3 linked regions of the Thiocapsa rosea genome follow. The protein of the gene in region 2 binds, or shares a complex with, the protein of the main gene of each other region. Links are inferred from orthologs where the notes say so. Each region holds a gene or a part of one and is shown on either strand. Other genes may lie near its edges. The genes, in order: tsaB, tsaD and tsaE.

Region 1 (10,112 bases), 2.5 Mb from region 2 along the record:
GGCGCGGTCTCCGGGTGGCCGTTGCAGTGGACAGCGCATCTGCTCGGGTGGTGTCTGGACGGGCTTGCCTGGATCGCGGCCTTACCATGGGCCGCGATGATGCTGCCCGAGCGTTCGCTCTGGGTCTGGCTGGCCGCAGGCGCCGGTGCTGCGCTGATGCTCGCGCCGCGCGGACTTCCGGGGCGCTGGCTCGGTCTGCTGCTCGTGGTTCCGATGTTCGTCCTGCGCACACCCCAGCCGAGCGACGGCGAGGCGTGGTTTACGCTGCTGGACGTCGGCCTTGGCCTGTCCGCCGTGGTGCGCACCCGCGAGGGCACGCTCGTCTACGATACGGGTCCCGGGTTTCCGAGCGGCTTCGATACGGGCAGCGCGGTGATTGTGCCCTTTCTGGCGGCACAAGGGGTGCGCCGGATCGAGCGTCTGGTCGTCAGCCATGCCGACCGCGATCACGCCGGTGGTCTGGCCGGTTTGGCCAAACGGGTCCCGATCGATCGGATCGACAGCGGAGAGCCGGCGCGTCTGGGTGTGCCGGGTGTCGTGCCCTGCCGGACAGGGGAGGGCTGGGACTGGTCCGGTGTGACGTTTCGGTTCATCCACCCGCCCGATGCAGAGCTCCGCGGCAACGACGCCTCCTGCGTGCTGCGTATGGAGACCGGGGGGCGCTCGATCCTCCTCACCGGCGACATCCAGGCCAGGGTCGAGCGCCGCCTGGCCCGCGACTGGGGGGATGCGCTCGCCAGCGATGTGCTCGTCGCCGGTCACCACGGCAGCGCGACCTCGACGCATCCGGAGTTTTTGGACGCGGTCGCGCCCGGGCTTGTCCTCTACGCCGCGGGGTACGCCAACCATTTCGGCTTCCCCGTCGCCGAGGTGCGCGAGCGGGTCTCGGCGCGCGGCATCCCGGCACTCGACACGGGTCTCGTCGGCGCCATCGAGCTGCGGCTCGGGCTGGACGGCACCATCGAAGGTCCCCGGACATGGCGCGAGCGCGCCGGCCGATTCTGGACCCATCGCGCGGACGGATACCCGAACAACTGAGCCGCGTCGAGACCTGTGTTCGCGGATGCCGACGAAGCCGGTTTCCGAAACCTCTCACGGAGCCACGGAGACGCGGAGCGCACGAAGGACAGATCTCGGATTCTCCGTGCCCTCCGCGTCTCCGTGAGAGTCATTTCGAGCTGGCCCCCGGGTGCCGAGGTTCACTGATTGGCAGCAAGCGATTCATCCGGATCGGTTATACACTGACGCCTTTTCGGCGAGGAGACGAGGGATACATGGCGAAATATCAGGTCTACGGCATCGGCAACGCGTTGGTGGATATGGAATACGAGGTGGACGCGACGGATCTCGGCATCCTGGGGATCGACAAGGGTGTCATGACCCTGGTCGACGAGGCGCAGCAATCGGCCATTATGTCGCATCTCAAGCATCACCAACCGCGTCGCGGGTCGGGCGGATCGGCCGCGAACTCGGTCATTGCGCTCAGCCAGCTCGGCGGGAAAGCCTTCTACTCCTGCAAGGTGGCCGACGACGAGCTGGGTCATTTCTACATGGACGATCTGGTCCGAGGCGGTGTCGACACCAACAACCACACCCGCAAGGACGAGGGACACACCGGGCGTTGCGTCGTCCTGGTCACGCCGGACAGCGATCGCACCATGTGCACCTTCCTGGGGGTCAGCGGCGCCCTGTCCGTCGGGGAGCTGGTCGAGGACGCGCTGCGCGATTCGGAGTGGTTCTACACGGAGGGCTATCTGGTGACCTCGGATGCTGCTCGGGAGGCGTCCATCATCGCGAAGGGGATCGCCGACGCGGCGGGGGTGAAGACCGCCATCTCGTTGTCCGATCCGAACATGGTGAAGTTCTTCAAGTCCGGCCTACTCGAGATGATCGGCTCCGGGGTGGATCTGCTCTTCGCCAACGCGTTCGAGGCGATGGGCATGGCCGGCAGCGAGGACCTCGGTGTCGCGGTGGAGTATCTCAAGGGCATCAGCCGGACCTTCGCCATCACGCGCGGGCCGGACGGTGCTTTGGTCTGGGACGGCGAGCGCCTGATCGAGATCGCGCCGATCAAGGTCAAGGCCGTGGACACGGTCGGTGCGGGGGACATGTTCGCGGGCGCCTTCCTCTACGGTCTCGGGCAAGGCTGGGATTACGCGCGGGCAGGCAATCTCGCTTCCGCGGCTTCGGCGAAGCTGGTGACGAGTCTCGGCCCGAGGATCTCCGCCGACGAGACGCAAGCGATCTTGAGACGGTTCGACAGCTGATCGGTCCTTTTTGAATCTGCGGAGCGGTCGGCAGTTCGAGTCGGTCGGTCGGGGCTAGCATTCGGCTAAAGGATCCTGCTCAGCGTACGAACTTGCTCCAGGGGAGGGTTATCCGCGGACCTGTCGATCGAGAGATCCGCGGCGGTTCGTCATCGACCCGCGGATTTGGAATGATGACCTTGAAGACCGCTGCTCGACCCGCGCCCGGTTTGCCGTCGGGGATGACCCTGTCTATCGCGGTCGGCGAGCCTGTCTCGTCGGGTCATCTCGAGTCTGCGAGCAGCGTGCTGGCGACCCTGCCGTCGGTCGGGGCGCGGATCTCACCCGCGAAGCTGACCGAGATGCTGGAAGCCTTGCTGGCGTGCGATTTGGACGCCGCCGCACGACTGCGAATCCTGCATGCCTGGAAGACACCCTTGCTGGATGCCTGCGAGCACCTCGGCGAGGAGACGGGCGCGCGAACCGGCGGACCCGGATCGCTATTCGAGGGGCGTCTCTATCGGCTGATGTTCCGCAACCTTGCGGCGGCCATCGAGCAGGCCGCAGATCGCCAACGCGCTCCGGACGCCGATTTGAACGCCTGGGCGGTCCGTAACCTGTTCCATTTCTTTCAGCATCAGATCCGACATGCCGCGCGCCTGCAGATCCCGCTTCCCGCCGGATCTTGGCGCGATCTTCATGCCCTGTCGGTGCGGCTCGTCGTGAGCACCAGGTATCTGCGAGCGCCCGAGGGTTCGAGGGAGGCCGGTCTCGACGTCGCACATCAGGGTGTGAAGTCGATCGAGCTGAGATACAAAGAGGTCCTTTTGCTCGGACTCATCGCGCAAGTTTTCGTGACCGCGATCCGGGATCACCTGCAGGGGCTGCGCACTTGGGCGGTCGAAACCCGCTTGGAAAACCCATTCGGTCTGACCGGTCAGCGCGGACTATGGCTGGTGGATCTCGCCGACGACGCCCCGCCATGCGAGTGCACCGGGCCATTGAGCCCTGATTTTCGCGGTTGGGTCTTGTTCCCGCCCGAGGATTTTGTGCGCATGCTCGACTCCGCCCGCCTGTCGGAAGCCTTCGCTCGCGACCGGGGTGTTTGCCCGTCTACCTGTTAAACCGCGCCCAGAGCGACATGCGTCATTTTCATGTTGCGTTTGGCTTCGGAGATGTCCTCGATCTCGGTGAGACGCGGTTTAAACATTCAATATTTTTCAATATTTTAAACCGCGCCCACGCCGACGCTCGTCGGAGCCGGCGCGGCCACGCCAATCCAACAAACGACGCATACTGCACCGGGCGCGGTTTAGGAAGGGTTCGAAAACACGTCAAACACCTCGACAAAAGAGTACCGTTCCCACGCTTGTCGATGTTCTCGTTGTCGTTGTCGTAATCGTAATCGTAATCGGATTCCGCACGACAACGACAACGACAACGACAACGAAAAACTCTGCGACGGTTTGTTCAAGACGGACGGCATCAGGGACTCGATGCCTTCCAGGCACTCGCAGTCGGGATGACTATTCCCGGAAATCACCGTATTTCGAGCACCGCGGGTCGATCGGATATCCGCAGCTCGGCGCCGACTCCGTATAGAATCGCAACCAAGCATTCCTTAGGTTGAAGCGATTCCCTTCCTGACCCATGACGACTCTCCTCGCGATCGATACCTCGGGCGACGCCTGCTCGGCGGCCCTGCTCTCGGGCGAGCGCATCGAGCAGGTGCTCGAAACCGCTCCGCGTCGACACGGCGAACTGATCCTGGGCATGATGCAGCAGGTGCTGGAGACTGCCGGGACGCGTCTCGACGCACTGGACGCGATCGCCTTCGCACGCGGCCCCGGTTCCTTCACGGGGGTGCGGATCGCGGTCGCCGTCGCGCAGGGGGCCGCGTTCGGCGCCGGGTTGCCGCTCGTGCCGGTCTCGACCTTGGCGGCGATCGCGCAGGGGGCGTTTCGCCGCAGCGGTGAACGGCGTCTCCTGGTGGCACTGGATGCGCGGATGGGCGAGGTCTACTGGGGATGTTTCCAGATCGACGACCGCGGCTTGGCCGTGGCCCGCTGCGAGGAGCGGGTGTGCCCGCCGGAGGCGGTCGAGGCACCGGACGGCGAGGGATGGTTCGGTGTCGGGCCGGGCTGGTCCGTTTACGGTGCCGAGCTTGCCGCGCGAACCGGTGTGGCCCCGAATGCCGCTGCCGGCGAGGCGATCTGCGAGGCTCGGGATCTCGCCGTGCTCGGCGCCGCTGCCCTTGCCGCGGGACATGCGGTGCCGCCCGAGTTGGCGGCACCTGTCTATCTGCGGGATCGCGTTACGCGGGACGGCTGAAGGTCTGGCCGTGGACCCGTTGACGTTCCTGATCGTGCCGACAGTGGCGCTTGAGACAACTAAGGACATAGTGCAGCAGCGTTGCGCCGACGGCGAGGAAGACCGCCGCGCCGGCGGCTAGCCTGAGCGTCGGCTCGACCTGGGAGAGCCCCAGCACGAGCCAGGTGATAAAGGCCAGAACGCTGGAAATCAGCATGACCATGACGAAGGGCAACGGGGAGCGACTGCATTTCGGGCACAGCTTCATGGGTTGGACTCGTTCGAATAGGGTTCAGTGGGGTGTCCTTGTTGTTCTCGGTCTTCGGCCGTCTACATCCCTTTTCTTCCTGGCGGATTCTTTTCTTGCTGCCACTTAGACATGTCTTTTCGCTCGATCGCATTGAGGTTTGTCAATTTGAAGGCTTGGCTTGCCGTTTTCCAGGCTGCCTCACGGGTCGGTTTCGATGACTGACGTCGCCTCTGCGCGTCGACTGTTGCTCGATGTCCTTGCCGCGGCCCTGCGCGCGGTGGACGGGCGTACGGTCGTCGAGCAGGCGCTCGCCGCGCGACCCTTGGACGGTCCGGTGTGGATCTGTGCGATCGGCAAGGCCGCGCAGTCCATGGCGCTGGGTGCCTGCGATGCACTGGGTCCGCGAATTGCCGGCGGCCTGCTGATCACCAAGCCGGGTCATCTGGATCCCGCGGTCTTCGCCGGGGTCGAGATCGAATGCCTGCTCGGCGGTCATCCCGTGCCGGATGCGGGAAGTCTGGCGGCCGGCCGGCGTTTGCTCTGCGCGCTTGGCGAGATGTCGCCGCAGACCGAGGTACTCGTCCTCCTCTCCGGCGGGGCCTCGAGTCTGGTCGAGGTCCCGACCGCCGGGTTGGATCTGGCCGATCTGCGGTGCATGAACCAATGGCTGCTCGGCAGCGGCCTGCCGATCGACGCGGTGAATCGGGTGCGCAAGTCGGTCTCTCGGATCAAGGGCGGTGGGCTGCTGGGCGCCCTCGGCGACCGGCCGTCCCGTGTGTTGGCGATCTCGGATGTGCCGGGGGATGATCCGGGCGTGATCGGCTCCGGGTTGCTGGTTCCCGAGGTCGGTTTGGCCGAGGCAATTGCGGCGCTTGATCTGCCGAAATGGCTCTCGGCTTGGGTCGAGCGCGGGCTGGCGGAGCGGGGTCCGCTGCCGGCGCGCAGTCCGCGCATTGAGCTGGTCGCGACGCTGGACACCGCCAAGTCCGCTGCGGCCGACGCCGGGCGTCGTGCGGGTGTCGCGGTCCGGCTCGATCCGCAGCCGGTCGACGGCGATGCCGGGCTTGCCGGTCGACGACTTGCGCGTGCCTTGCTGGACGGCCCGCCGGGCCTCTCGATTGCGGGCGGGGAGACGACGCTGCGTCTGCCGGATTCGCCCGGGCGGGGCGGTCGCAATCAACATCTTGCGCTAGCCGCGGCGATCGAGCTTGCCGGTCAATCCGATGCCGCCTTGTTGAGCGCGGGGACCGACGGAACCGATGGCCCGACCGACGACGCCGGGGCCTTGGTCGACGGCGCTACACTGGAGCGCATCCGGGACGCCGGCCTCGACGCCGCGGACGGGCTGCAACGCGCGGATTCAGGCACCCTGCTCGAAGCGAGCGGCGACCTGATCCGCACCGGACCGACGGGGACCAACGTGATGGATCTGATTTTGGGGTGGCGCGGATGACGCATGTGCACGGCAATCTCTTCGATGCGGCAGCCGCCTGTCTCGGCGAGCCGGATCCGGCCCGCAAGCAGGCCGCGACACAGATGGCGGCCGAGCACTGGCGGTCCGGGTGTCTACGTGCGGATGCCGTCGACGCGGCCCCCGTCCGGGATCTGCCCGGGCGTCCGGAGCGGCCCGAGCTGGTTCCGCCGCGTGCGCTCAAGGCACGCAAGCTCACGAGCCGCGAGGGCCGTGCGGCCATGATCCACGCCGTCGCGCATATCGAGTTCAACGCCATCAACCTCGCCTGGGATGCGGTACAGCGTTTCCGCGCGATGCCGACGGAGTTTTATGACGACTGGATCCAGGTCGCGGCCGAAGAGGCCGAGCACTTCGGCCTGATGCGCAGCCGACTTCGGGATCTCGGATACGACTACGGCGATTTCCCCGCCCATGACGGTCTCTGGGAGATGGCGCGCGCGACCGCCCACGACCCCTTGGTGCGCATGGCCTTGGTTCCGCGCGTCCTGGAAGCGCGCGGTCTGGATGTGACGCCCGGGATGATCGCGCGCTTCGAGGCGGCGGGAGACCCGGAAACGGCGGCCTGTCTGGGGGTCATCCTGCGCGAGGAGGTCGGCCATGTGGCTGTCGGCTCGTGTTGGTTCAAACGGCTGTGCGAGGAGCGCGGACTCGACCCCGGTCCGCTCTATTTCGATCTTCTGGGAGAGTACATGCGCGCCGAGGTCCGCTGTCCGCTCAACCTCCCGGCCCGTCGCGAGGCCGGCTTCGACGAGGTCGAGCTCGATCGTCTGCAGGCGCTGTGTCGGGCGGGAGACAAGCCGTAGGGTGGACAAGCGCAGCGCAGTCCACCGAACCCCGCGCCGGCGCTGGTGGACTGCGCTGCGCTTGTCCACCCTACCGCGCTTGTCCACCCGATCGGGTCTGGAATCGTCCGGCCCGCCACAACGCTATCCATTTGATGAACAAAAAAAGCTGGCGGCCGGCGGCTGGAAGCTGGAGGCTTTCCCCGGACTGACGGATCTCCAACGAGAGGAACTGGCATGGCACGTATCAAGCTCGAATTTCCCAATCCCGAGGGGCACACGCTGGTCGGCCTGCTCGAGACCCCTCCGGATCGCGTGCCGACGGCCCGTTACGCCCTCTTCGCGCACTGCTTTACCTGCAGCAAAGACATCGCCGCCGCAACCCGCATCAGTCGGGCCTTGGCCGCGCGCGGGATCGCCGTGCTGCGCTTCGACTTCACCGGGCTCGGCAACAGCGACGGCGATTTCGCCAACACCAATTTTTCATCGAACGTCGCCGACCTGCTCGCCGCGGCGCGCAAGCTGGAGGAGGAGTACGAGGCCCCGGCGCTGCTGATCGGACACAGTTTGGGCGGTGCGGCGGTGCTGGCGGCGGTGCATGCGCTTCCGTCCGTCGAGGCAGTGGTGACGATCGCATCCCCGGCGACCGCCTCGCATGTCCAGCACCTCCTCAGCGGGGCGCGCGGCCAGTTGGAGGAGACGGGCGAGGCCGAGGTGCAGATCGGGCAGCGGCGCTTCCGCATCCGCAAGCAGCTGCTCGACGACCTGGATCAATACGCCTCGGCGGACCACATCCGCCACCTCAACCGCGCCCTTCTGGTCTTCCATTCGCCGCTCGACACCATCGTCTCCATCGGGGAGGCCGGCAAGATCTTCCAGGCGGCGCGGCATCCCAAGAGCTTCATCTCGCTCGACAAGGCCGACCATATGCTCGCCAATCGCGAAGATGCCGAGTATGTCGCCGAAACCCTGGTTGCTTGGGCGAGCCGCTATCTTGGGCTCGGCAAGCACGGCTTCGAGCAGAGCATCGGGACCGCTCCTCGCGTGGCCGAGAAAGAGGTCCTGGTCACCGAACTCGATACCCGTTTCCAGCGCGGGCTCTACACCCATCGCCATCAATGGCTAGCCGACGAGCCCAAGTCGGTCGGCGGCTCGGATCTGGGTCCTACACCCTACGATCTGCTCTTGATGTCGCTCGGCGCCTGCATCTCCATGACGGTGCGGACCTACGCCAGGCACCAGGGGCTTGCGTTGGACGACGTCGAGGTCCGTCTGAGCCAAGAGCGGGTTCACGGCACGGACTGCCGCAGCTGTGAGCACGAGGGCGACCACGCGGCCGATCACGCGAGCAGGCTCGAGCGCGTCGAGGTGCATCTGAACATCCTCGGCGCCTTGACGGCCGAGGAGCGCACTCGCCTGCTCGAGATCGCCGCACGAAGCCCGGTCTATCGCACGCTTGCCGCTTGTACGCAGGTGCGGATCGGGTTCGAGGAGGAGCCGCCGGCCCCCTGAGCGGAGGCTCAAGCCGAGGCACGAGGTTCGACCGAACGAACGCCGTTGAAGAGGCGGCCGCGCCCGCGTAGCATCCCGCCCGCTCCGTCGCTCGCCTTTGGCTCGCAAGCGCCGGACTCAACCTCAGCGGCTCGAAGGCAAACCGGAACCTCGACATGAAACAGATCGAACGATTTCTGGAATTGGTGATCTTCAGCAGCCGTTGGCTGCTTGCGCCCTTCTATCTGGGGCTGGTCTTGGCCATCGCGCTCCTGCTGGTCAAGTTCGTCAAGGAGTTCATCCATTTCGTCCCGCTCGTCTTCACCGCCGAGGCCGGCGAGGTGATTATCGGGCTGCTCTCCCTGATCGACGTCGTGATGATCGCCAACCTCGTGCTCATTATCGTGCTCGCCGGCTACGAGAACTTCGTCTCCCGAATCGATACCGGGAATCATGAGGATCGTCCCAACTGGATGGGGCATGTCGGCTTCGCCGAGCTGAAGATGAAGCTCATCGGCTCCATCGTCGCCATCTCCGGCATCGAGCTCCTCAAGGCATTCATGTACGTTGATCGCCTGACGAACGAGGAGCTGGCCTGGAAGGTCGGCATCCACATGACCTTCGTCGTCTCCGGGCTTTTGTTTGCGATGATGGACCGGATCTCGGCCGATAAGGCGAGCAATCGCGGAGACGATCATTGATCGATCTAAACCGCTTCGATCACCCAACCTGTCGGATGCGGTAAGCCCGCGAACCGCATTGCGCTCCGGCGGGCTAGAAGGTCCGATGTGAACGCGTTCGGCGGGGAACGAAAGACGTCGATGGCAACTCGCAAACCCTTTACCCGAGATGAAATCGTGCTTTGCATTTACGCGGCGCGATATGGTATCGCCGAGATCGGAGGTATCGAGACTATTCATGCGCTGCAGTCACGCAGTCGCTCGTCGATCAGCATGAAGATTCAGAACATCGCCGCGATGTGCGACGACGCAGGGATCAGTCGAAATCCTACGCAACGCAGGCTGACGGGACGCCCGACCGGCGAGACCGGCAGGCGGACCAACTGGGCCGAACTGTCGCAATATGCCGGCGTTGATCGGCAAAGCCATCTGCTTGAGTGTCAGGCCATTATCGCAAAAGCATTTTCTTGGCCGGGGGAATTGACCGATAGCTCGACATTTTTCGAGGGTGCCAAACGCCGCGTGACGGTCAACGCCTACGAACGTGATCCTGCCGCTCGCCAATGTTGCATCGAACACTATGGGTGTTCTTGCGTCATTTGTCGGTTCGATTTCCTGGCGTCGTTCGGCCCGGTCGCGGAGGGCTTTATCCAAGTGCACCATCTCACACCCTTATCCGAGATAGGTGCCCGATATGCCGTGGACCCCATTACCGACCTTCGGCCTGTCTGCCCGAACTGTCATGCAATCATCCATCTCGGAGGATGTACACGCTCGATCGACGAGGTCCGTGAAATGCTGCAGTCGCGTGCTTCGGGTTAGATGCTCGAGGCCGGCTCTTGGAACTGGCCACCCGCTCTCCCGAGATACTCGTGACAC
Region 2 (4,601 bases):
GCGTGGACTCCTGCTCCCGCGCATCGCGCAGGTACGCACGCCGCGCTTGAGCAAGGCGGTTCGCCGCTCGGTGGAAGACCGCATCCAGCTGCGCGAAAACGAAGAGGTCTTGGAGCTTCTGGTCGACGGCGGTCAGGTGACCGGGGTACGGACGCCGGACGGGCCGATCGAGGCGCGCCGGGTCGTCATTTGTGCCGGCGCATGGACCGCCAAGCTGCTCGAGCAGCTTGGCGAAACGCCCGACATCGCGCCGGTGCGCGGTCAGATGATCCTTTTCTACGGCAAGCCCGGTCAGATCAACCACATCACCCTGCACCGCGAGCAGTATCTCATTCCGCGGCGCGACGGGCGGATGTTGTTCGGAAGCACCCTCGAGCACAGCGGATTCGTCAAGACGACGACCGCCGAGGTCAAAGAGGCGCTCTACCGTGCGGCCTTCGAGATGTTTCCCGTCCTCAAGCGCACGCCCATCGAAGACCACTGGGCGGGGCTGCGACCCAGCTCGCCGAGCGGCATCCCCTTTATCGGCGCCTATCCGGGCGTCGACGGGCTGTTCATCAACGCAGGACATTTCCGCAACGGTCTCGTCACCGGCCCGGCCTCTGCACGGCTCGCGGCCGATCTTGTGCTGGGGCGCACACCCATCCTGGAACCTGCCCCTTACGCGGTCGATGCAGCGCGCTAACCCGCTTAAACCGCGCCCGGTGCGGTATGCGTAATTCGGTTGTTTTTGAATCGTTCCTTACTCTGTAGGTTGTGCTGGCGCAGGAAGCACAATAGGTATCTCAGCTTCGTTGTGCCTCGCTCCCGCCCGGCACAACGCACCAACAAACCGGTGATCATGTGCCCAAAAGGATCGTAAGACGTGTCCTCGGGATCGAGACCTCCTGCGACGAGACCGGAGTGGCCGTCTACGACGGCGAACGCGGTCTGGTTGCCCAAGCTGTCTACAGTCAAATCGAGATCCACGCCCAGTACGGCGGCGTCGTCCCGGAGCTGGCCTCGCGCGATCACGTGCGCAAGACACTGCCGCTGATCCGACAGGTCCTCGAGGAATCGGGGCTCGATCCCGCATCGATCGACGGCGTGGCCTACACCGCCGGTCCCGGTCTGGTCGGCGCACTCCTAGTCGGCGCCGCCTTGGGTCGTAGCCTCGCCTGGTCCTGGGGTGTGCCGGCGGTCGGCGTGCATCATATGGAGGGACATCTGCTCGCACCCCTGCTCGAAGATCCGGCGCCCCCCTTCCCCTTCGTGGCACTCCTGGTCTCGGGCGGACACACTCAACTGGTCGACGTGACCGGCGTGGGCCGCTACCGCATCTTGGGCGAATCGCTCGACGACGCCGCCGGGGAGGCCTTCGACAAGACCGCGAAGATCCTCGATCTCCCCTACCCCGGCGGCCCGGAGCTCGCCAAGCTCGCCGAGCACGGTGACCCCAAGCGTTTCCGCTTCCCTCGCCCCATGACCGACCGACCGGGGCTCGATTTCAGTTTCAGCGGGCTCAAGACCTTCGCACTCAATACCGTTCGCGAGACCGTTCCCGAGGCGCTCGACCCGGACCAGACCCGCGCCGACATCGCCCGTGCCTTCGAGGAGGCGGTGGTTGACACCCTGGTGATCAAGTGTCGTCGCGCCCTGCAGGAGACCGGCCATCGGCGCCTGATCCTCGCCGGCGGCGTCAGCGCCAACCGCCGACTGCGCGAACGTATGAACACCGCCATCGCTGCCGCGGGCGGCGAGACCTTCTACCCCAGACCCTCCCTGTGCACCGACAACGGCGCCATGATCGCCTACGCCGGCTGGCAGCGCCTGCGCGCAGGCCATCTCGAGCCCCTCGCCTTCAAGCCCAGGGCGCGTTGGCCGATGGAAGAGCTGACACCCGCTTAAACCGCGCCCAGTGCAGTATGCGATGTTTTTGGATGGGGTCGGCCCCGGCAGACTTAACGCGCGCTGGAGCAGGCGCGGTTTAAGATATTCAAAAAAATATACTATTTTAAGCCGCGCCCACGCTCAGCGTTGTGGATGCGCCAAACGTCGAGCTCACTCGGAAATCAGCATCTCGCTCTGGGCGCGGTTTAGCGCTAGCGAGATCAGGCTGATTTTCCGGCTCGCAGCCTCCAGCGTTCACCGCGAATCGCCCTCGGCCCTGAACTCCCAGGTTGCCGGTCCCGTGCGTAGAAGATCACGTCCAGGATCGCCGGGGCCTTTCCCGAACCGAATCAACTGCACGAGATCCGAGCTGACCTTGGGGTTGGTCGTGAAGTAAGAGTGACCGAACAGATCGGTGCGCTCACCCGAGAAGGTGATCAGATCGATCCGGCCGAAGGTTCCGAAATAGGTCTGCATCGCGGGAGCAATGTCCTCCGGGCGAAGCTGGCCGACTCGGTTGCGACTGCGAAAGAGGATCCGCGAGACGCTCAGCGCACGATCGTCCGGCGAGGCATAGATGCTTAGCCGGCCATTCAGGAGGCGCGGCAACGCATCGTCCGGCCATGCGCGGGTCAGGTCCGGATCCGATACGAATCCGGTAATCTTCTGCCCGGCAATGTCCACGTCGATATCGGGGGAGAGAAGGACGACGTTATAGATTCGGTAGGCATCGGCGGGGTCCACTCCCAAGGCGATCGCTTCGATCATCAACTCCCTCAAGGCATTGAGGAGCACAGCCGTCCCGCGGCTGTGCGCCAGCAGTTGAATACGCTCCACACCGGGCGTCCCCGCGATCATGCGCAGGCTCTTTTTGAGATGGTCGACCGCGTACTCGGCGGATTCAGTGGTCGTGGTATACGAGATCAGGAAGTTCCCGGTCGAGGATGCCGGCCAGGTGAAGAAACTGCAGACCTGCTCGCGACCGAAGAAGTGACAGAGTTCCGCGGCCGTAAAGGCCGCCGTGGCGAAGGTCTCGTTAAAGCCGTGAACGTAGAGCATGACCTCCTTCTTCGGCGACAGGGCCAAGCGACGCCGGATCTCCTCCTGAAAGGCCGCCTTGGTCGCGTCGAACTCTCGCATTTCGATCGGATCCCGACTCAGCGTGTTTTCGCCCGCCCGAATAATCCGGTAAGGCTCTTGCGGAAATGCCGCAAATTCCTTGACTGTCCCAAGCTCCAGGGCGACCTCGGATGTCCGCTCGGCAAGCCGACTTTGGGCCTTCAGAGTCTCCCAATCGATCGCGGGGACCATGCGCACCTCGGCCGAGCCGAACACCATCCCTTTACGGCGCGTCTGCCCATAGGGGAGACGGCTTTCGGGATCATCCTGCGCAGCACGATTGGTGATGAAGAGCAGATCGACTTCGGGGCGTTGCTGCGATGCTGCGATCTTCTCGAAGAGCACCTGCCCGTTCGGCTCCTGATAGACCAACGGCGTCGGCATCAGCTGCCGCGGCTTGGTCGCACAGCCGGATATAACCGCAACCGTCAGCATGACGGCCGATACGCACGCGAAGGTCCGATTCATTCGCCTTATACCTATCCAAAAAAGGTTAATCGCTGCCGAAACGAACGCGGAATCAAACCGATGGTGGCTTGCGGAAATTCCATTAAGAAAGAAGGCATTTCACTCGGCGCATCGGTTTAAGGAAAGAGCCGAGATCAAGACAAAGAAACAGATAGTGTGCAACCGAAACAGGGATTATTATACGGCGCCATTTCATGCTTCAACTTACCGGAGGACATTGCGATGCCACTCATGACACGCGCGCTCGCCGAGCTGATCGGAACCTTCTGGCTTGTCCTTGGCGGCTGCGGAGCCGCCGTCTTTGCAGCAGGCGTTCCGGACGTCGGAATCGGCTATCTGGGCGTTTCGTTCGCCTTTGGTTTAACCGTATTGACGATGGCCTATGCCATCGGTCATATCTCCGGCTGTCACTTGAACCCCGCCGTCTCGCTGGGACTCGCCGTAGGCGGTCGCTTCCCCTTCGCCGATGTTCCGGTCTATGTCGTCGCCCAGGTCCTCGGCGCCATCGTCGCCGCCTTCCTGATCTGGTTCATCGCCTCGGACATGGGCGTTCACAAAGAGGGGCAAGCGACCTTCACGCTCGCCGCCAACAGCTTGGCCGTCAACGGTTACGACAGCCTCTCACCGCAGGGTTACGGCTTGTTCGCCGGGTTGGTGACCGAGATCGTCATGACCGCCATGTTCCTCTTCATTATCCTCGGCGCGACTGACAAACGCGGCATTGGTACCCATGCGGGTCTCGCCATTGGCCTGGCGCTCACGCTGATCCATCTGATCTCGATCCCGATCACCAACACCTCGGTCAACCCGGCGCGCAGCACCGGACCCGCTTTGGCGCTGCTCACCGGCGGACAAGGTCAGGCGGCGGGCCAGCTCTGGCTGTTCTGGGTCGGACCGCTGATCGGTGCAGCGATTGCAGGGGTGGTGTATCGCCTGTTCGAGCAAAAGCATACAGCTTGACGAGCACAGGAGCCTCTCGGGGCCGACGCCGCATTGGCTGCGGCCCCAAGTGACCGTTCACCGAAGAACGCACGTCGTCGATCCACCCCGAGCCGCCACCGCGTGTCCCGCCTCGACCACTCCTTTGCGGCTTCGACAACCGACTGTAGGATGACTCGACCTTCGATGGCCGAGATACAAGATGC
Region 3 (10,301 bases), 960 kb from region 2 along the record:
ATCCTGGAGATCGCTCTGCGATCCAAGAACGATCCGAACCCGACCCCGTGCGCGTTCGCGGCGATGTTGTGCTGACAGCTCACGGCTAACAGCTGGAGGCTGGAGGCTGGAGGCTGGAGGCTGGATGCTGGCGGCTGGATGCTGGCGGCTCGGCGCAACGCGCCTCACGAATCCTCCGGAATCGCCAACACCTGCCCGACCCGGATCATGTCGTCGTTCAGGCCATTGCGGGCGCGCAGTGCGGAGATGCTCACGCTGTGCCGCTTGGCAATCCCGGAGAGGGTATCACCCGGACCAATCACGTATTCGCGCGCGCCTGCGGCTCCGGCGCCGCCCTGCGGCGAGGCATCGACGAGCATCCCGCGAGGCGGGTATTTGCGGAAGTACCCCAGAACACCGGCCAAGATTGCCTCGGCGAGATCGCGCTGATGGCCTGGATCGCGCAGACGCTTCTCGTCGTCGGGGTTACTGATGAAAGCGGTCTCGACCAGGATCGATGGCACGTCCGGTGCCTTGAGGACGGCGAACCCCGCACGCTGGACAACGCCGCGATGGACCGCACCCAGCCGACCGAGATTGGCGAGGACCATGGTCGCGGCCTCAGTACTGTGCTCCATCGTCGCGCTTTGCGTCATGTCCATGAGCACGTTCGCCAGAAGATCGTCGCCGGTCGAGAGATCCACACCGCCGATTTGATCCGCACTGTTCTCGCGATTCGCCAGCCATTTCGCCGCCTCGCTGCTCGCTCCGCCGTGAGACAGGGTGTAGACCGAGGAGCCCCTAGCCTTCGTGTTGGTAAAGGCGTCGGCATGGATCGAGACGAAAAGGTCGGCGCGACCCTCGCGCGCAATCGCGATACGTTCCTGGAGCCCGACATAGTAGTCGCCGTCGCGGATCATCAGTGCCTTGAGACCCGGCTCGCGGTTGATGAGCTTGGCGAGCTCGCGCGCGACCGCAAGGGTGACGTCCTTCTCCAGGGTTCCTCCCGCGCCGATGGCACCGGGATCCTCGCCGCCGTGACCGGCGTCGATGGCCACGATGATCGCAGGACCGCGACCGCGCCGCGTGTCCCCTTTGCGAACGGCCGAATTCGGGAACGAGGGAAGCGCGACACGCCGGACGCTCGAACCGTCCTTCGGCGTCAGATCGATGACCAGCCGATGTCCGTAGCGCTCGTTCGGGCTCAGCGCGAAGCTCTTCGCTCGCACCGGTTGCTTGAGATCCAGGACGATACGCAGGTGCGATCCGCCCCGCACCCCACCCCGTAGGCCGATCAGGACGGCATCCCCGAGATCGACCTTCGGCAGATTGCTCTGCATGGCAGCATCGTCGAGGTCGATGACGAGGCGATCGGGCTCGTCCAGCGGAAAGATCCGGTGTGTGACCGCCGAGGAGGTCTCGAAGACCAAACGGGTCTTTTCCGGATCGGTCCAGACCCGCGCGCCATCCACCGATGCCTGCTCCGCGCAGACGGACTGCGCCGAAACCGCAAGCACGAGGAGAAGCAGCGGCGAGATCAGCCTATTCACGAGCACGGCCTTCTGGTGGCTCCCGACCCGATCGATCGTGCGTTGAAAGATAGCATGCCGAGCGACGGCTTTCCATGTTGCATCATTGGATTACATCCAACTTCTCAGGCGATGAGCAACGCACTGAATCCACGGATCCGAGCCCGGCCAGCGCCTCCAGGACTGACGCGCCCGACGCCGTTCGGGCCGAGAGACGCAGTCGCCGGCCATTGGGGAGGTAGTCGATCGCAATCACCAGATCCGGAGACGGCAACATCCCGACGCCGCGCTCGGGCCACTCCACCATCCAGACGGCGTCCTCGGCGAGCAGGTCACGCAAGCCCAGAAACTCGAGCTCCTGCGGATCCCCGAGGCGATAGAGATCCAGGTGATTGATGCGTCTGTCCGCCAGCTCGTAAGGTTCGAGCAAGGTATAGGTCGGACTGCGCGCGGCACCGCGATGGCCGAGCCCCGCGAGAACACCTCGGGTCAGGGTCGTTTTACCGGTCCCCAGGTCGCCCTCGAGATAGACGATCAGACGCGGCGGCAAAAGCGCCGCGAGCCGGCCTCCGAAGGCGAGCTGTGCTTCGGGATCGGGCAGCCATTGCTCGATCATGATTCCTCCTGCAGTGCATGCACGCGATTGGCCAGCGGGCGAAGGGCGTCGATGATATCGCTCGCGATAAGCCCGCGCTCGCCCGTACGCGCGGCCCGATCGCCCGCCGCAGCGTGCAGACAGACGCCGGCGCAGGCGGCCTCCTCCGCGTCGAGCCCCTGAGCACGCAAGGCGCCGATGATCCCGGTCAGCACGTCCCCGGAACCGGCGGTTGCCATTCCGGGGTTCCCGTCGCTGCAGACCGCAAGCGGGCGCACCGGATCACCCTGGATCAGTGTCCCGGCGCCCTTCAGGACGGCGACACCGCCGTAGCGCCCCTGCAGCGCATGCGCGCCCGCCGGGCGGTCCTGCTCGATCGCCGCAACATTGGTCCCGAGCAGGCGTGCCGCCTCGCCGGGGTGCGGCGTCAGTACCCAATCCGGCCCCGAGCGGGGTGCCTCGGCGAGGAGGTTCAGTGCGTCGGCATCGACGACCATCGGCATGCCGAGGCCAAGGAGCGACTGCCAGAGATCCCGGCCCCACACCTCGCGACCCAACCCGGGGCCGATCGCCACGACATCGGCCCGCGCGATCAGGGGAGCCAGATCCGCCGAGGTCTCGACCGCCGACACCATCAGCTCGGGACGCGAGAGATTCAGCCAAGCGGCATGCGCCGGATGCGTGGCGATCGTGACCAATCCGGCACCGGCGCGCAGTGCGGCCTCGCCGGCGAGACGCACGGCACCGGACAGCCCGGGTGCGCCGCCGATCACCAACAGGTGCCCGAAGGTGCCCTTGTGTGCCGTGCGCGGACGTCGCCCGAATCGCGCCGACTGCTGATCCCAGTCGATGCGCCGCGCCGAGGCCACCTCGCTGGAATAGACCCGTGCCGGAATCGACAGCGCGCTGAAACGGATCTCGCCGCAGCACTCGGGTCCGGCGCCGATGAAGAGACCTTGTTTGAGTCCGATGAAGCTGACCGTGACATCCGCGCGCACCGCCACGCCCATGACCTGCCCGGTGTCGGCATGCAGGCCCGACGGGATGTCGACGGCAAGCACCGGCGAGCGCTGGTGGTCAAGTGCCTGAATCGCCTCGGCCCAAAGCCCCTCGACGGGGCGTTCCAACCCGGTCCCGAGAAGGGCATCGACCAGGACATCCGAGCGCCGCGGCAGTCCGCGATAAGGCGCGATCGTCCCACCCGCGTCGCACCAGGCGTCGCGACTGAGGGCCGCATCGCCCGACACGCGCTGCGGATCCCCAAGCTGCAGCACACGCACGGCGAGACCCTCGGCCCGTGCCAGGCGCGCGATCACATAGCCGTCCCCGCCGTTGTTTCCGGTCCCGACCAGCACCGTGAGATCGCGCGCATCCGGCCAACGCTCACGTAGGATCCGATAGGCGACCTCCCCGGCCCGGTTCATCAGCTCGATGCCAGGGATGCCGTGATCATCGATGGCGCAGCGGTCGAGATTGCGCACCTGCGCGGCGCGATAGAGCGCATGCGGCAAGCGATCGCGGTCGGGCATCGGATTATTCCGCGGCGGGGATGACATGTGAGGCTCTCGCACGGGGTCGATCGCGGGCGCCGCAAGGCACATGGCTCCGAAGGCGGATCGCGTCGATGACGCATGATGTCGTGAGGCGCTCGGCGTTCATGAATCCCGATGTGCTCGCTGGTTTTGATCGACAGGTTTGATCGAGAGGCTTGATCGATCGGTTTGCTTGGAGGCGACGTCTCGAGACATCAGGTTCAAGTCGACCTCGCATGCGGTCTATTCTTCGGACATCCGAAGCCGCAAACCGAGACGCCACACGAGTGATACCGACAGGAGAGCTTGTCGCCCGCATCAAGCGCCGGGGTTCGGAACTCGGCTTCCAGCAGGTCGGGATCACCGACACCGACCTCGCGTCGGCCGAGTCACGTCTGCTGACCTGGCTCGCCGAGGGCCGTCACGGCACCATGGACTACATGGCCCGTCACGGGCTGAAGCGCTCGCGCCCGGCCGATCTGGTGCCCGGCACGGTTCGCGTGATCTCGGTGCGGATGGACTATCTGCCCGAGTCGCACCGGGCGATGCAGGCCGCGCTAGAGGATCCGCCGCGCGCCTTCATCTCGCGCTACGCACTGGGCCGCGACTATCACAAGCTGCTCAGACGGCGCCTACAGCGCCTCGCCGAGCATATCCTCGCCGAAATCGGCCCCTTCGGCTACCGGGTCTTCGTCGACTCAGCACCCGTTCTGGAGAAACCGCTGGCCGCGAAGGCCGGGCTCGGCTGGATCGGCAAGCACACCAACCTCATCCACCCCCAGGCCGGCTCCTGGTTCTTTCTCGGCGAGATCTACACGGATCTCGCACTGCCGATCGATACCCCGATTGCCGATCACTGCGGCCGCTGTCGGGCCTGCATCGAGGTCTGTCCGACCCGCGCGATCATCGCGCCCTACAGGTTGGATGCCCGCCTGTGCATCTCCTACCTGACGATCGAGCATGCAGGCAGCATCCCGCAGCCGCTGCGCCCCCTGATGGGCAACCGCATCTACGGCTGTGACGACTGCCAACTGGTCTGTCCCTGGAATCGCTTCGCGCAGCTCGCCGCCGAACCGGATTTTCAGGCACGTCACGGTCTGGATACGGCCTCGCTCGTCGAGGTCTTCGGCTGGGACGAGTCGACCTTTCTCGATCGAACGCAAGGCTCCGCGATTCGCCGCATTGGCCACCTCCGCTGGCTGCGAAACATCGCCGTCGCGCTCGGCAACGCGCCCGCATCGGCCGAGGTGAAACAGGCCCTGAGCACCCGTGCGGACCATCCCGACGCCTTGATTCGCGAGCATGTCGGGTGGGCGCTCCGGCGGATCGGTTAACCCGCGTCCAGAGCGACATGCGTCGTTGTCATTGTGCGTTTGGCTTCGGAGATATCCTCGATCCCGGTGAGACGCGGTTTAGAATTCAATATTTTTGAATACTTTAAACCGCGCCGACTCCAACAGTCCTCGGAGCTGGCGCGGCCAAACCACTCCAACACATGACGCATACCGCACCGGGCGCGGTTTAAAGCCCCCGCAAAAGATGCGTGCGATAATGTTTGAGTTCGTCGATGGACTCGCGGATATCGTCGAGGGCCAGGTGTCGCGACTCTTTCTTGAAGGCGCTCGCCACGTCGGGCGCCCAGCGTTGCGCGAGGATCTTCAAGGTGCTCACGTCCAGATTGCGATAGTGGCAGTAGGCCTCGAGCTTCGGCATCCAGAGCGCAAGGAAGCGTCGGTCCTGACAGATGCTGTTTCCGCACAAGGGCGAGGCGCCGGGCGGGACGAAATCCGCGAGAAAGCGCAGGGTCGTCGATTCGGCATCGGATACGCTCTGGGTGCTTGCGCGTACCCGATCGAGCAGGCCGGATCGGCCGTGATGGTCGCGATTCCACTCGTCCATGCCCGCAAGAACGGCTTCGGGCTGATGGATCGCAACGACGGGACCCTCCGCCAGGATGCGAAGATCGCTGTCGGTGATCATGGTCGCGATCTCGAGGATTCGATCGCTCGCGGGGTCGAGCCCCGTCATCTCGAGATCGAGCCAGATCAGATGATTCTCGTTCTTGGTCAAATGCCTGCTCTCCTGCAATACGCAATCGGGTGAGCCGACAGCCTGGTCTAACCCGGCGGTCGACACCATGATCGGCTAGGGTAGCGGCGTTTTCGCCTGCTGGCGACCTTGCTCATTCCAACAATCCTTCGGAGGCTCATCCATGAAGATCCAGTCCATTCTCCTCGGCGCGGGCACAGCCGTGCTTCTCGGCCTCGGTTCGGTCACGGCACAGGCGCAACCCAGCGAGAAGGCCGAGGAACTCTACGAAACCAACTGCCTGAGCTGCCACGGCAGCGAGATCTACACGCGCGACGGACGCATGGTCACCTCGTTCGACGGACTCGAGCGGCAGGTCCAACGCTGCGAGACCGCGCTCGGGCTGCGGTGGTTCGATGAAGACATCAAAGACGTCGCCAGCTATCTAAACCATCACTTCTACAGTTTCGAGCGCTGAGCCGGTGACGAAACGGCGGCTGTCCGGACGCCAGATCGAGCGGATCCAAACCATCCAGGACCGCCGCCGCCAGCGCCTCGCCTCGCGCGTCGACAACGCCTTGTCGGAGATCGAAGGCGAGCCGTTGCCCGTGGAGGGGCGAGTCGTCGTCCGCCACGGGGCCAATCTGGCGGTCGAGGACGCCGAGGGCGACATCACCCATTGTCTGTCGCGTCAGAATATCGGGCATCCGGTCTGCGGGGATCGCGTGGTCTGGCAACGCACCGCGGACAATCAGGGTGTCGTCACGGCCATCCTGCCGCGGCAAACGCTGCTGAGCCGCCCCGACTTCGGCGGTCGCGACAAGCCGTTGGCGGCCAACCTGACGCGCCTGGTGATCCTGATCGCGCCGCGGCCCGAGCCGAGCGATTATTTGATCGATCAGTATCTGGTGGCGGCCGAGACCATGGGGGTGGAGGCCATCATCGTGGCCAACAAGATGGATCTGCTCGACCCCGACGATCGTGCAGCGTTTCAGGAACGTTTCGCCTATTACGGGGCCATCGGTTATTCACTCCTCTGGACCAGTCTGCGTGAGCCGGAGACCCTGGTCGACCTGATCCGTCATCTCGGCGGGCAAACGAGCATCCTGGTGGGCCAATCCGGCGTCGGAAAATCATCCTTGGTTAAGGTGCTGCTGCCGGATCGCGAGATCCAGATCGGCCGACTCTCCAAGGCCACCGGCCTCGGGCGCCATACCACCTCGGCGGCGACCTGCTATCGATTGGCCGAGGACGGCGCCTTGATCGACTCCCCGGGCGTGCGCAGCTTCCGCACGGGTCCGCTCGACCGCGACGCCTTACAGCAAGGGTTTCGCGAGCTGCGTCCCTATATCGGACACTGCCGGTTCGCAGACTGCCGACATGATCAAGAGCCCGAGTGCGCCATCCGCGGCGCCGTCGCAGAGGGTCTCATCGCCCCGCAGAGGCTCGCCAATTTCAAACATCTGCTGGCCGAAGCGGAGCAGGCACGCACCTAAACCGCGCCCGGTGCGGTATGCGTCATGTGTTGGAGCTGGCGCGTTTTAGAGTATTGAACCGCGTCCAAAGCGACAAGCGACGCATACCACGCCGGGCGCGGTTTAAGCCCCGTCACGCGATGCCGAATCAGGACACGACAGGATGAACTACTGGCTGATGAAATCCGAGCCTGACGCCTTCGGTCTCGACGACCTGGCCGCGCGCCCCGACCGGACCGAGCCCTGGGACGGGGTACGCAACTACCAGGCCCGCAACATGCTGCGCGATGCGATGCGCCCGGGCGACCAGATCCTTTTTTATCACTCCAACTGCACAGTGCCGGGCGTGGTCGGGATCGCCGAGGTCGCCAGCGACGCCTATCCCGACAGCACCGCCTTCGATCCCGAGGCGAAGTATTTCGATCCCAAGAGCGACCCGGAGAAACCCCGGTGGTATCTGGTGGAGGTGCGCTACGTGCGCCACCTGAAACGGACCCTCTCGCTCGCCGAGCTCAAGGCGCATGCCGACGGCGCCCTCGCCGGCTTCCCTCTCGTGCGCAACGGCAATCGGCTCTCCGTCATGCCGGTCACGCCCGAGCAATGGGACTTTATCCTCGCCCTTGAGTCCGAAACCGATTGAGTTGATTTCCGGGAACGGCTCTACCGGCAGAGCCGGAACCAAGAAAAGTGGTCGAAGGCTCTACTCGTTGTCGTTGTCGCAATCGGATTCCGGACGACAACGACAACGAAGATTTCCGGGACGGTTTGCTCGAGACCTGCGGCTTAATGGACTCGATGCCTTCCGGGCATGCGCAGACGGGATGCCAATGCTTGGAAATCACCTTAGGCGACGAGTAGAGTTCGGCGAAAAATCCAGTCACGTTCGCGCCGTCAAGGTCCGCCATGCACCGCCGTAAACTGCCGATCGGGATCCAGACCTTCGCCAAGATTCGGGAGGATGATTTTTACTATGTCGACAAAACCGGCTTTATCCGCCAGTTGGTCGACGAGGGCAGCCAGTATTTCCTGTCGCGCCCGCGTCGTTTCGGCAAGTCGCTGCTGATCGATACCCTCGCGGAGCTTTTCGCGTGCAACGAGCCCCTGTTTCGAGGGCTCGCGATCCATCCGCATTGGGACTGGACGACCCCTTATCCGGTCATTCGGATCAGCTTCGGCGGGGGTGTGGTACGCGATCGCGCCGAGCTCGATCGGCGCATCCTGGATCTCTTGTCCCGTAATCAACGCGCGCTCGGTCTCGTCTGTCGGGACACGACGGACATCGTGGGTTGTTTTGCCGAGTTGCTCGCGCTGGCCCATGCCGCCACCGGCCAACGGGCAGTGGTGCTGGTGGATGAATACGACAAGCCGATCCTCGACAACCTGAGCGACGCGAAGACCGCGCGGGAGCTCCGCGACGGACTGCGGAATCTCTATTCGGTCATCAAGGACAACGACGCCCACATCCGTTTTGCGTTTCTTGTCGGCGTGAGCAAGTTCAGCAAGGTCAGCATCTTTTCGGGACTCAACAGTCTGAAGGACATCACGGTCGATGTCCGTTACTCGGCGCTCTGCGGTTATACCGAGGCCGATGTCGACAGCGTCTTCGCCCCCGAGCTTGCGGGCCTGGAGCGCGAGCAGATCCGGCTCTGGTACAACGGCTACAACTGGACCGGCGAGGCAGTCTACAACCCCTTCGATCTCCTCTTGTTGTTCGATGCACGCGAGTTCCGCACCTGGTGGTTCGAGACGGGGACGCCGACCTTTCTGGTGGATCTGCTCACCGCACGCGGTTTCTTTACGCCAGATCTGGCCGGACTGCATGCCTCCGAGGCATTGATCTCGACCTTCGACGTGCACAACATGCCCTCGGAGGCATTGCTCTGGCAAAGCGGCTATCTGACCTTCACCGGCTCCCGGCGCCTCGGCGCGCGGCTCGAATATGCCCTGGGCTATCCCAATCTGGAGGTCGAAATCGCGCTGAACGATGCGCTCCTGAAAGGGCTGATAGGCGACCCCATGCAGGCCGATCGGGCCGTGAGCCGGCTCTACGACGTGCTCGTCGCCGGTGACTTCACGGCATTGCGCGCGCATCTCGAAAGCCTCTTCGCGGCCATCCCCTATCCCTGGCACACCGGCAATCCGATCGCCCGTTTCGAGGGTTACTATGCGAGCGTCTTCTACAGCCATCTGGCCGCGCTGGGCTTGGATCTGACCCCGGAGGAGACGAGCAACCAAGGCCGTATCGACCTGACTTTGAAGTTCAATGCCTGCATCTGGCTGTTTGAATTCAAGGTCGTCGAGCTGGCACCGGAAGGGCGAGCGCTCCAACAGATCAAGGACCGCGGTTATGCCGACAAATACCGCGCCCTGGGTCAGCCGATCCACCAGATCGGGATCGAATTCAGTCGCGAGCGTCGCGCCTTGGTCGGCTTCGAGGTGGAAACGCTGTGAGTCTCCGGCTACGGATGGACGCGTTTGCCGACGTATACTGGCGTGTGACCCACGCCGTGTGCCTGAATGACGACGGCGCCCGAATCACATCTGTCGGACAACGGAGGCCTGCTGCAGCCCGAGCGCCTGCTGGCCCAGCTTCAGTGCCTGCTCGGCAAAGGCATCCAGATCGCCCCAGCGATCGTCCGTATCCACCACCTCGGACATAACCTCGCCGACGATACCGAGCCGGTAGGCCCCGTCGGCACGCTCGGCTGGAGGGCTTGGCTCGACACAGACATAGAAGACGGGCTCGCGCTGTCCGGTTTGCACGAACGCGAGGATGTACCGATAGGTACGGCTATCCCCGCTCTCGATCTCGCCGAGCAGCGATGCCGAGTGATTGCCGACCTGATAGCGGCGTTTCGGGATAGCGGTCTTGATGATGGGGCGGTCTTGCATGGCACAGCTCCTGAGGCATGTCGAATCGGGGGGCGGTTTGATCCCTTTGTCCTCCATGTGGGGTCGTTCGCGCGGCAACGCAGGCCGAAGCAACACTCCTCGTTCGTTGTCGTTGTCGTTGTCGTTGTCGTTGTCGTTTCCATGGTCGATGACGACAACGACAACGAACAGTCTCGACACCTCTGCGGTGCGGCACTATCCGGATGACTCCACCGCCATGTCGCCGAGGACTGAGACGACCGAAGCGCAGAGTGTCGCAAGCTCCTCGTCG

Evidence for each region.
Region 1: the proteins of tsaD (region 2) and tsaB are in contact, whole or in part, in a solved structure (PDB 4WQ4), measured with the Escherichia coli proteins. The link is inferred for Thiocapsa rosea from one-to-one orthologs.
Region 3: the proteins of tsaD (region 2) and tsaE are in contact, whole or in part, in a crystal structure (PDB 6N9A), measured with the Thermotoga maritima proteins. The link is inferred for Thiocapsa rosea from one-to-one orthologs. Residues at the interface, in WP_004082750.1 of Thermotoga maritima: Cys10, Asp11, Arg49, His50, Leu82, Gly84, Gly135, Gly136, Glu154, Thr155, Leu156, Asp157, Asp158, Ser159, Glu162, Asp165, Lys166, Arg169, Leu170, Tyr175, Lys213, Thr214, Leu217, Tyr218, Gln221, Arg222, Asn324; in WP_004082108.1 of Thermotoga maritima: Leu37, Gly38, Lys46, Lys57, Val59, Lys60, Ser61, Thr63, Phe64, Thr65, Leu66, Met67, Val69, Pro71, Tyr82, Arg83, Leu84, Asp86, Asp88, Phe89, Asp93, Ile128, Asp130, Glu131, Arg134.

What each region holds. Positions count from the first base shown.
Region 1 is NZ_RBXL01000001.1:3,158,969-3,169,080, forward strand. Bases 2,927-5,736 are described here. They hold tsaB (tRNA (adenosine(37)-N6)-threonylcarbamoyltransferase complex dimerization subunit type 1 TsaB), read left to right. Parts: upstream 2,927-3,896; coding sequence 3,897-4,577; downstream 4,578-5,736. Other genes in these bases: BDD21_RS14155 (hypothetical protein), read left to right, coding at 2,927-3,370; BDD21_RS14165 (hypothetical protein), read right to left, coding at 4,561-4,824; BDD21_RS14170 (glycerate kinase type-2 family protein), read left to right, coding at 5,021-5,736. Also shown: BDD21_RS14145 (DNA internalization-related competence protein ComEC/Rec2), read left to right, coding at 1-1,038; BDD21_RS14150 (adenosine kinase), read left to right, coding at 1,275-2,267; more of BDD21_RS14155, read left to right, coding at 2,438-2,926; more of BDD21_RS14170, read left to right, coding at 5,737-6,259; BDD21_RS14175 (ferritin-like domain-containing protein), read left to right, coding at 6,256-7,083; BDD21_RS14180 (bifunctional alpha/beta hydrolase/OsmC family protein), read left to right, coding at 7,300-8,574; BDD21_RS14185 (TIGR00645 family protein), read left to right, coding at 8,730-9,254; BDD21_RS14190 (HNH endonuclease), read left to right, coding at 9,375-10,055. UniProt on the Escherichia coli protein: Required for the formation of a threonylcarbamoyl group on adenosine at position 37 (t(6)A37) in tRNAs that read codons beginning with adenine.
Region 2 is NZ_RBXL01000001.1:5,661,215-5,665,815, forward strand. The notes cover bases 1-2,865. They hold tsaD (tRNA (adenosine(37)-N6)-threonylcarbamoyltransferase complex transferase subunit TsaD), read left to right. Parts: upstream 1-843; coding sequence 844-1,887; downstream 1,888-2,865. Other genes in these bases: thiO (glycine oxidase ThiO), read left to right, coding at 1-685; BDD21_RS25090 (alpha/beta hydrolase), read right to left, coding at 2,125-2,865. Outside these bases: more of BDD21_RS25090, read right to left, coding at 2,866-3,456; aqpZ (aquaporin Z), read left to right, coding at 3,679-4,416; BDD21_RS25100 (hypothetical protein), read left to right, coding at 4,598-4,601.
Region 3 is NZ_RBXL01000001.1:4,705,156-4,715,456, forward strand. Bases 369-3,367 are described here. They hold tsaE (tRNA (adenosine(37)-N6)-threonylcarbamoyltransferase complex ATPase subunit type 1 TsaE), read right to left. Parts: upstream 2,125-3,367; coding sequence 1,612-2,124; downstream 369-1,611. Other genes in these bases: BDD21_RS20895 (N-acetylmuramoyl-L-alanine amidase), read right to left, coding at 369-1,529; BDD21_RS20905 (NAD(P)H-hydrate dehydratase), read right to left, coding at 2,121-3,367. In the rest of the region: more of BDD21_RS20895, read right to left, coding at 165-368; more of BDD21_RS20905, read right to left, coding at 3,368-3,632; tRNA epoxyqueuosine(34) reductase QueG, read left to right, coding at 3,923-4,969; orn (oligoribonuclease), read right to left, coding at 5,157-5,705; BDD21_RS20920 (c-type cytochrome), read left to right, coding at 5,848-6,141; rsgA (ribosome small subunit-dependent GTPase A), read left to right, coding at 6,146-7,159; BDD21_RS20930 (EVE domain-containing protein), read left to right, coding at 7,302-7,778; BDD21_RS20935 (ATP-binding protein), read left to right, coding at 8,042-9,589; BDD21_RS20940 (hypothetical protein), read right to left, coding at 9,674-10,030; bioA (adenosylmethionine--8-amino-7-oxononanoate transaminase), read right to left, coding at 10,226-10,301. UniProt on the Escherichia coli protein: Required for the formation of a threonylcarbamoyl group on adenosine at position 37 (t(6)A37) in tRNAs that read codons beginning with adenine.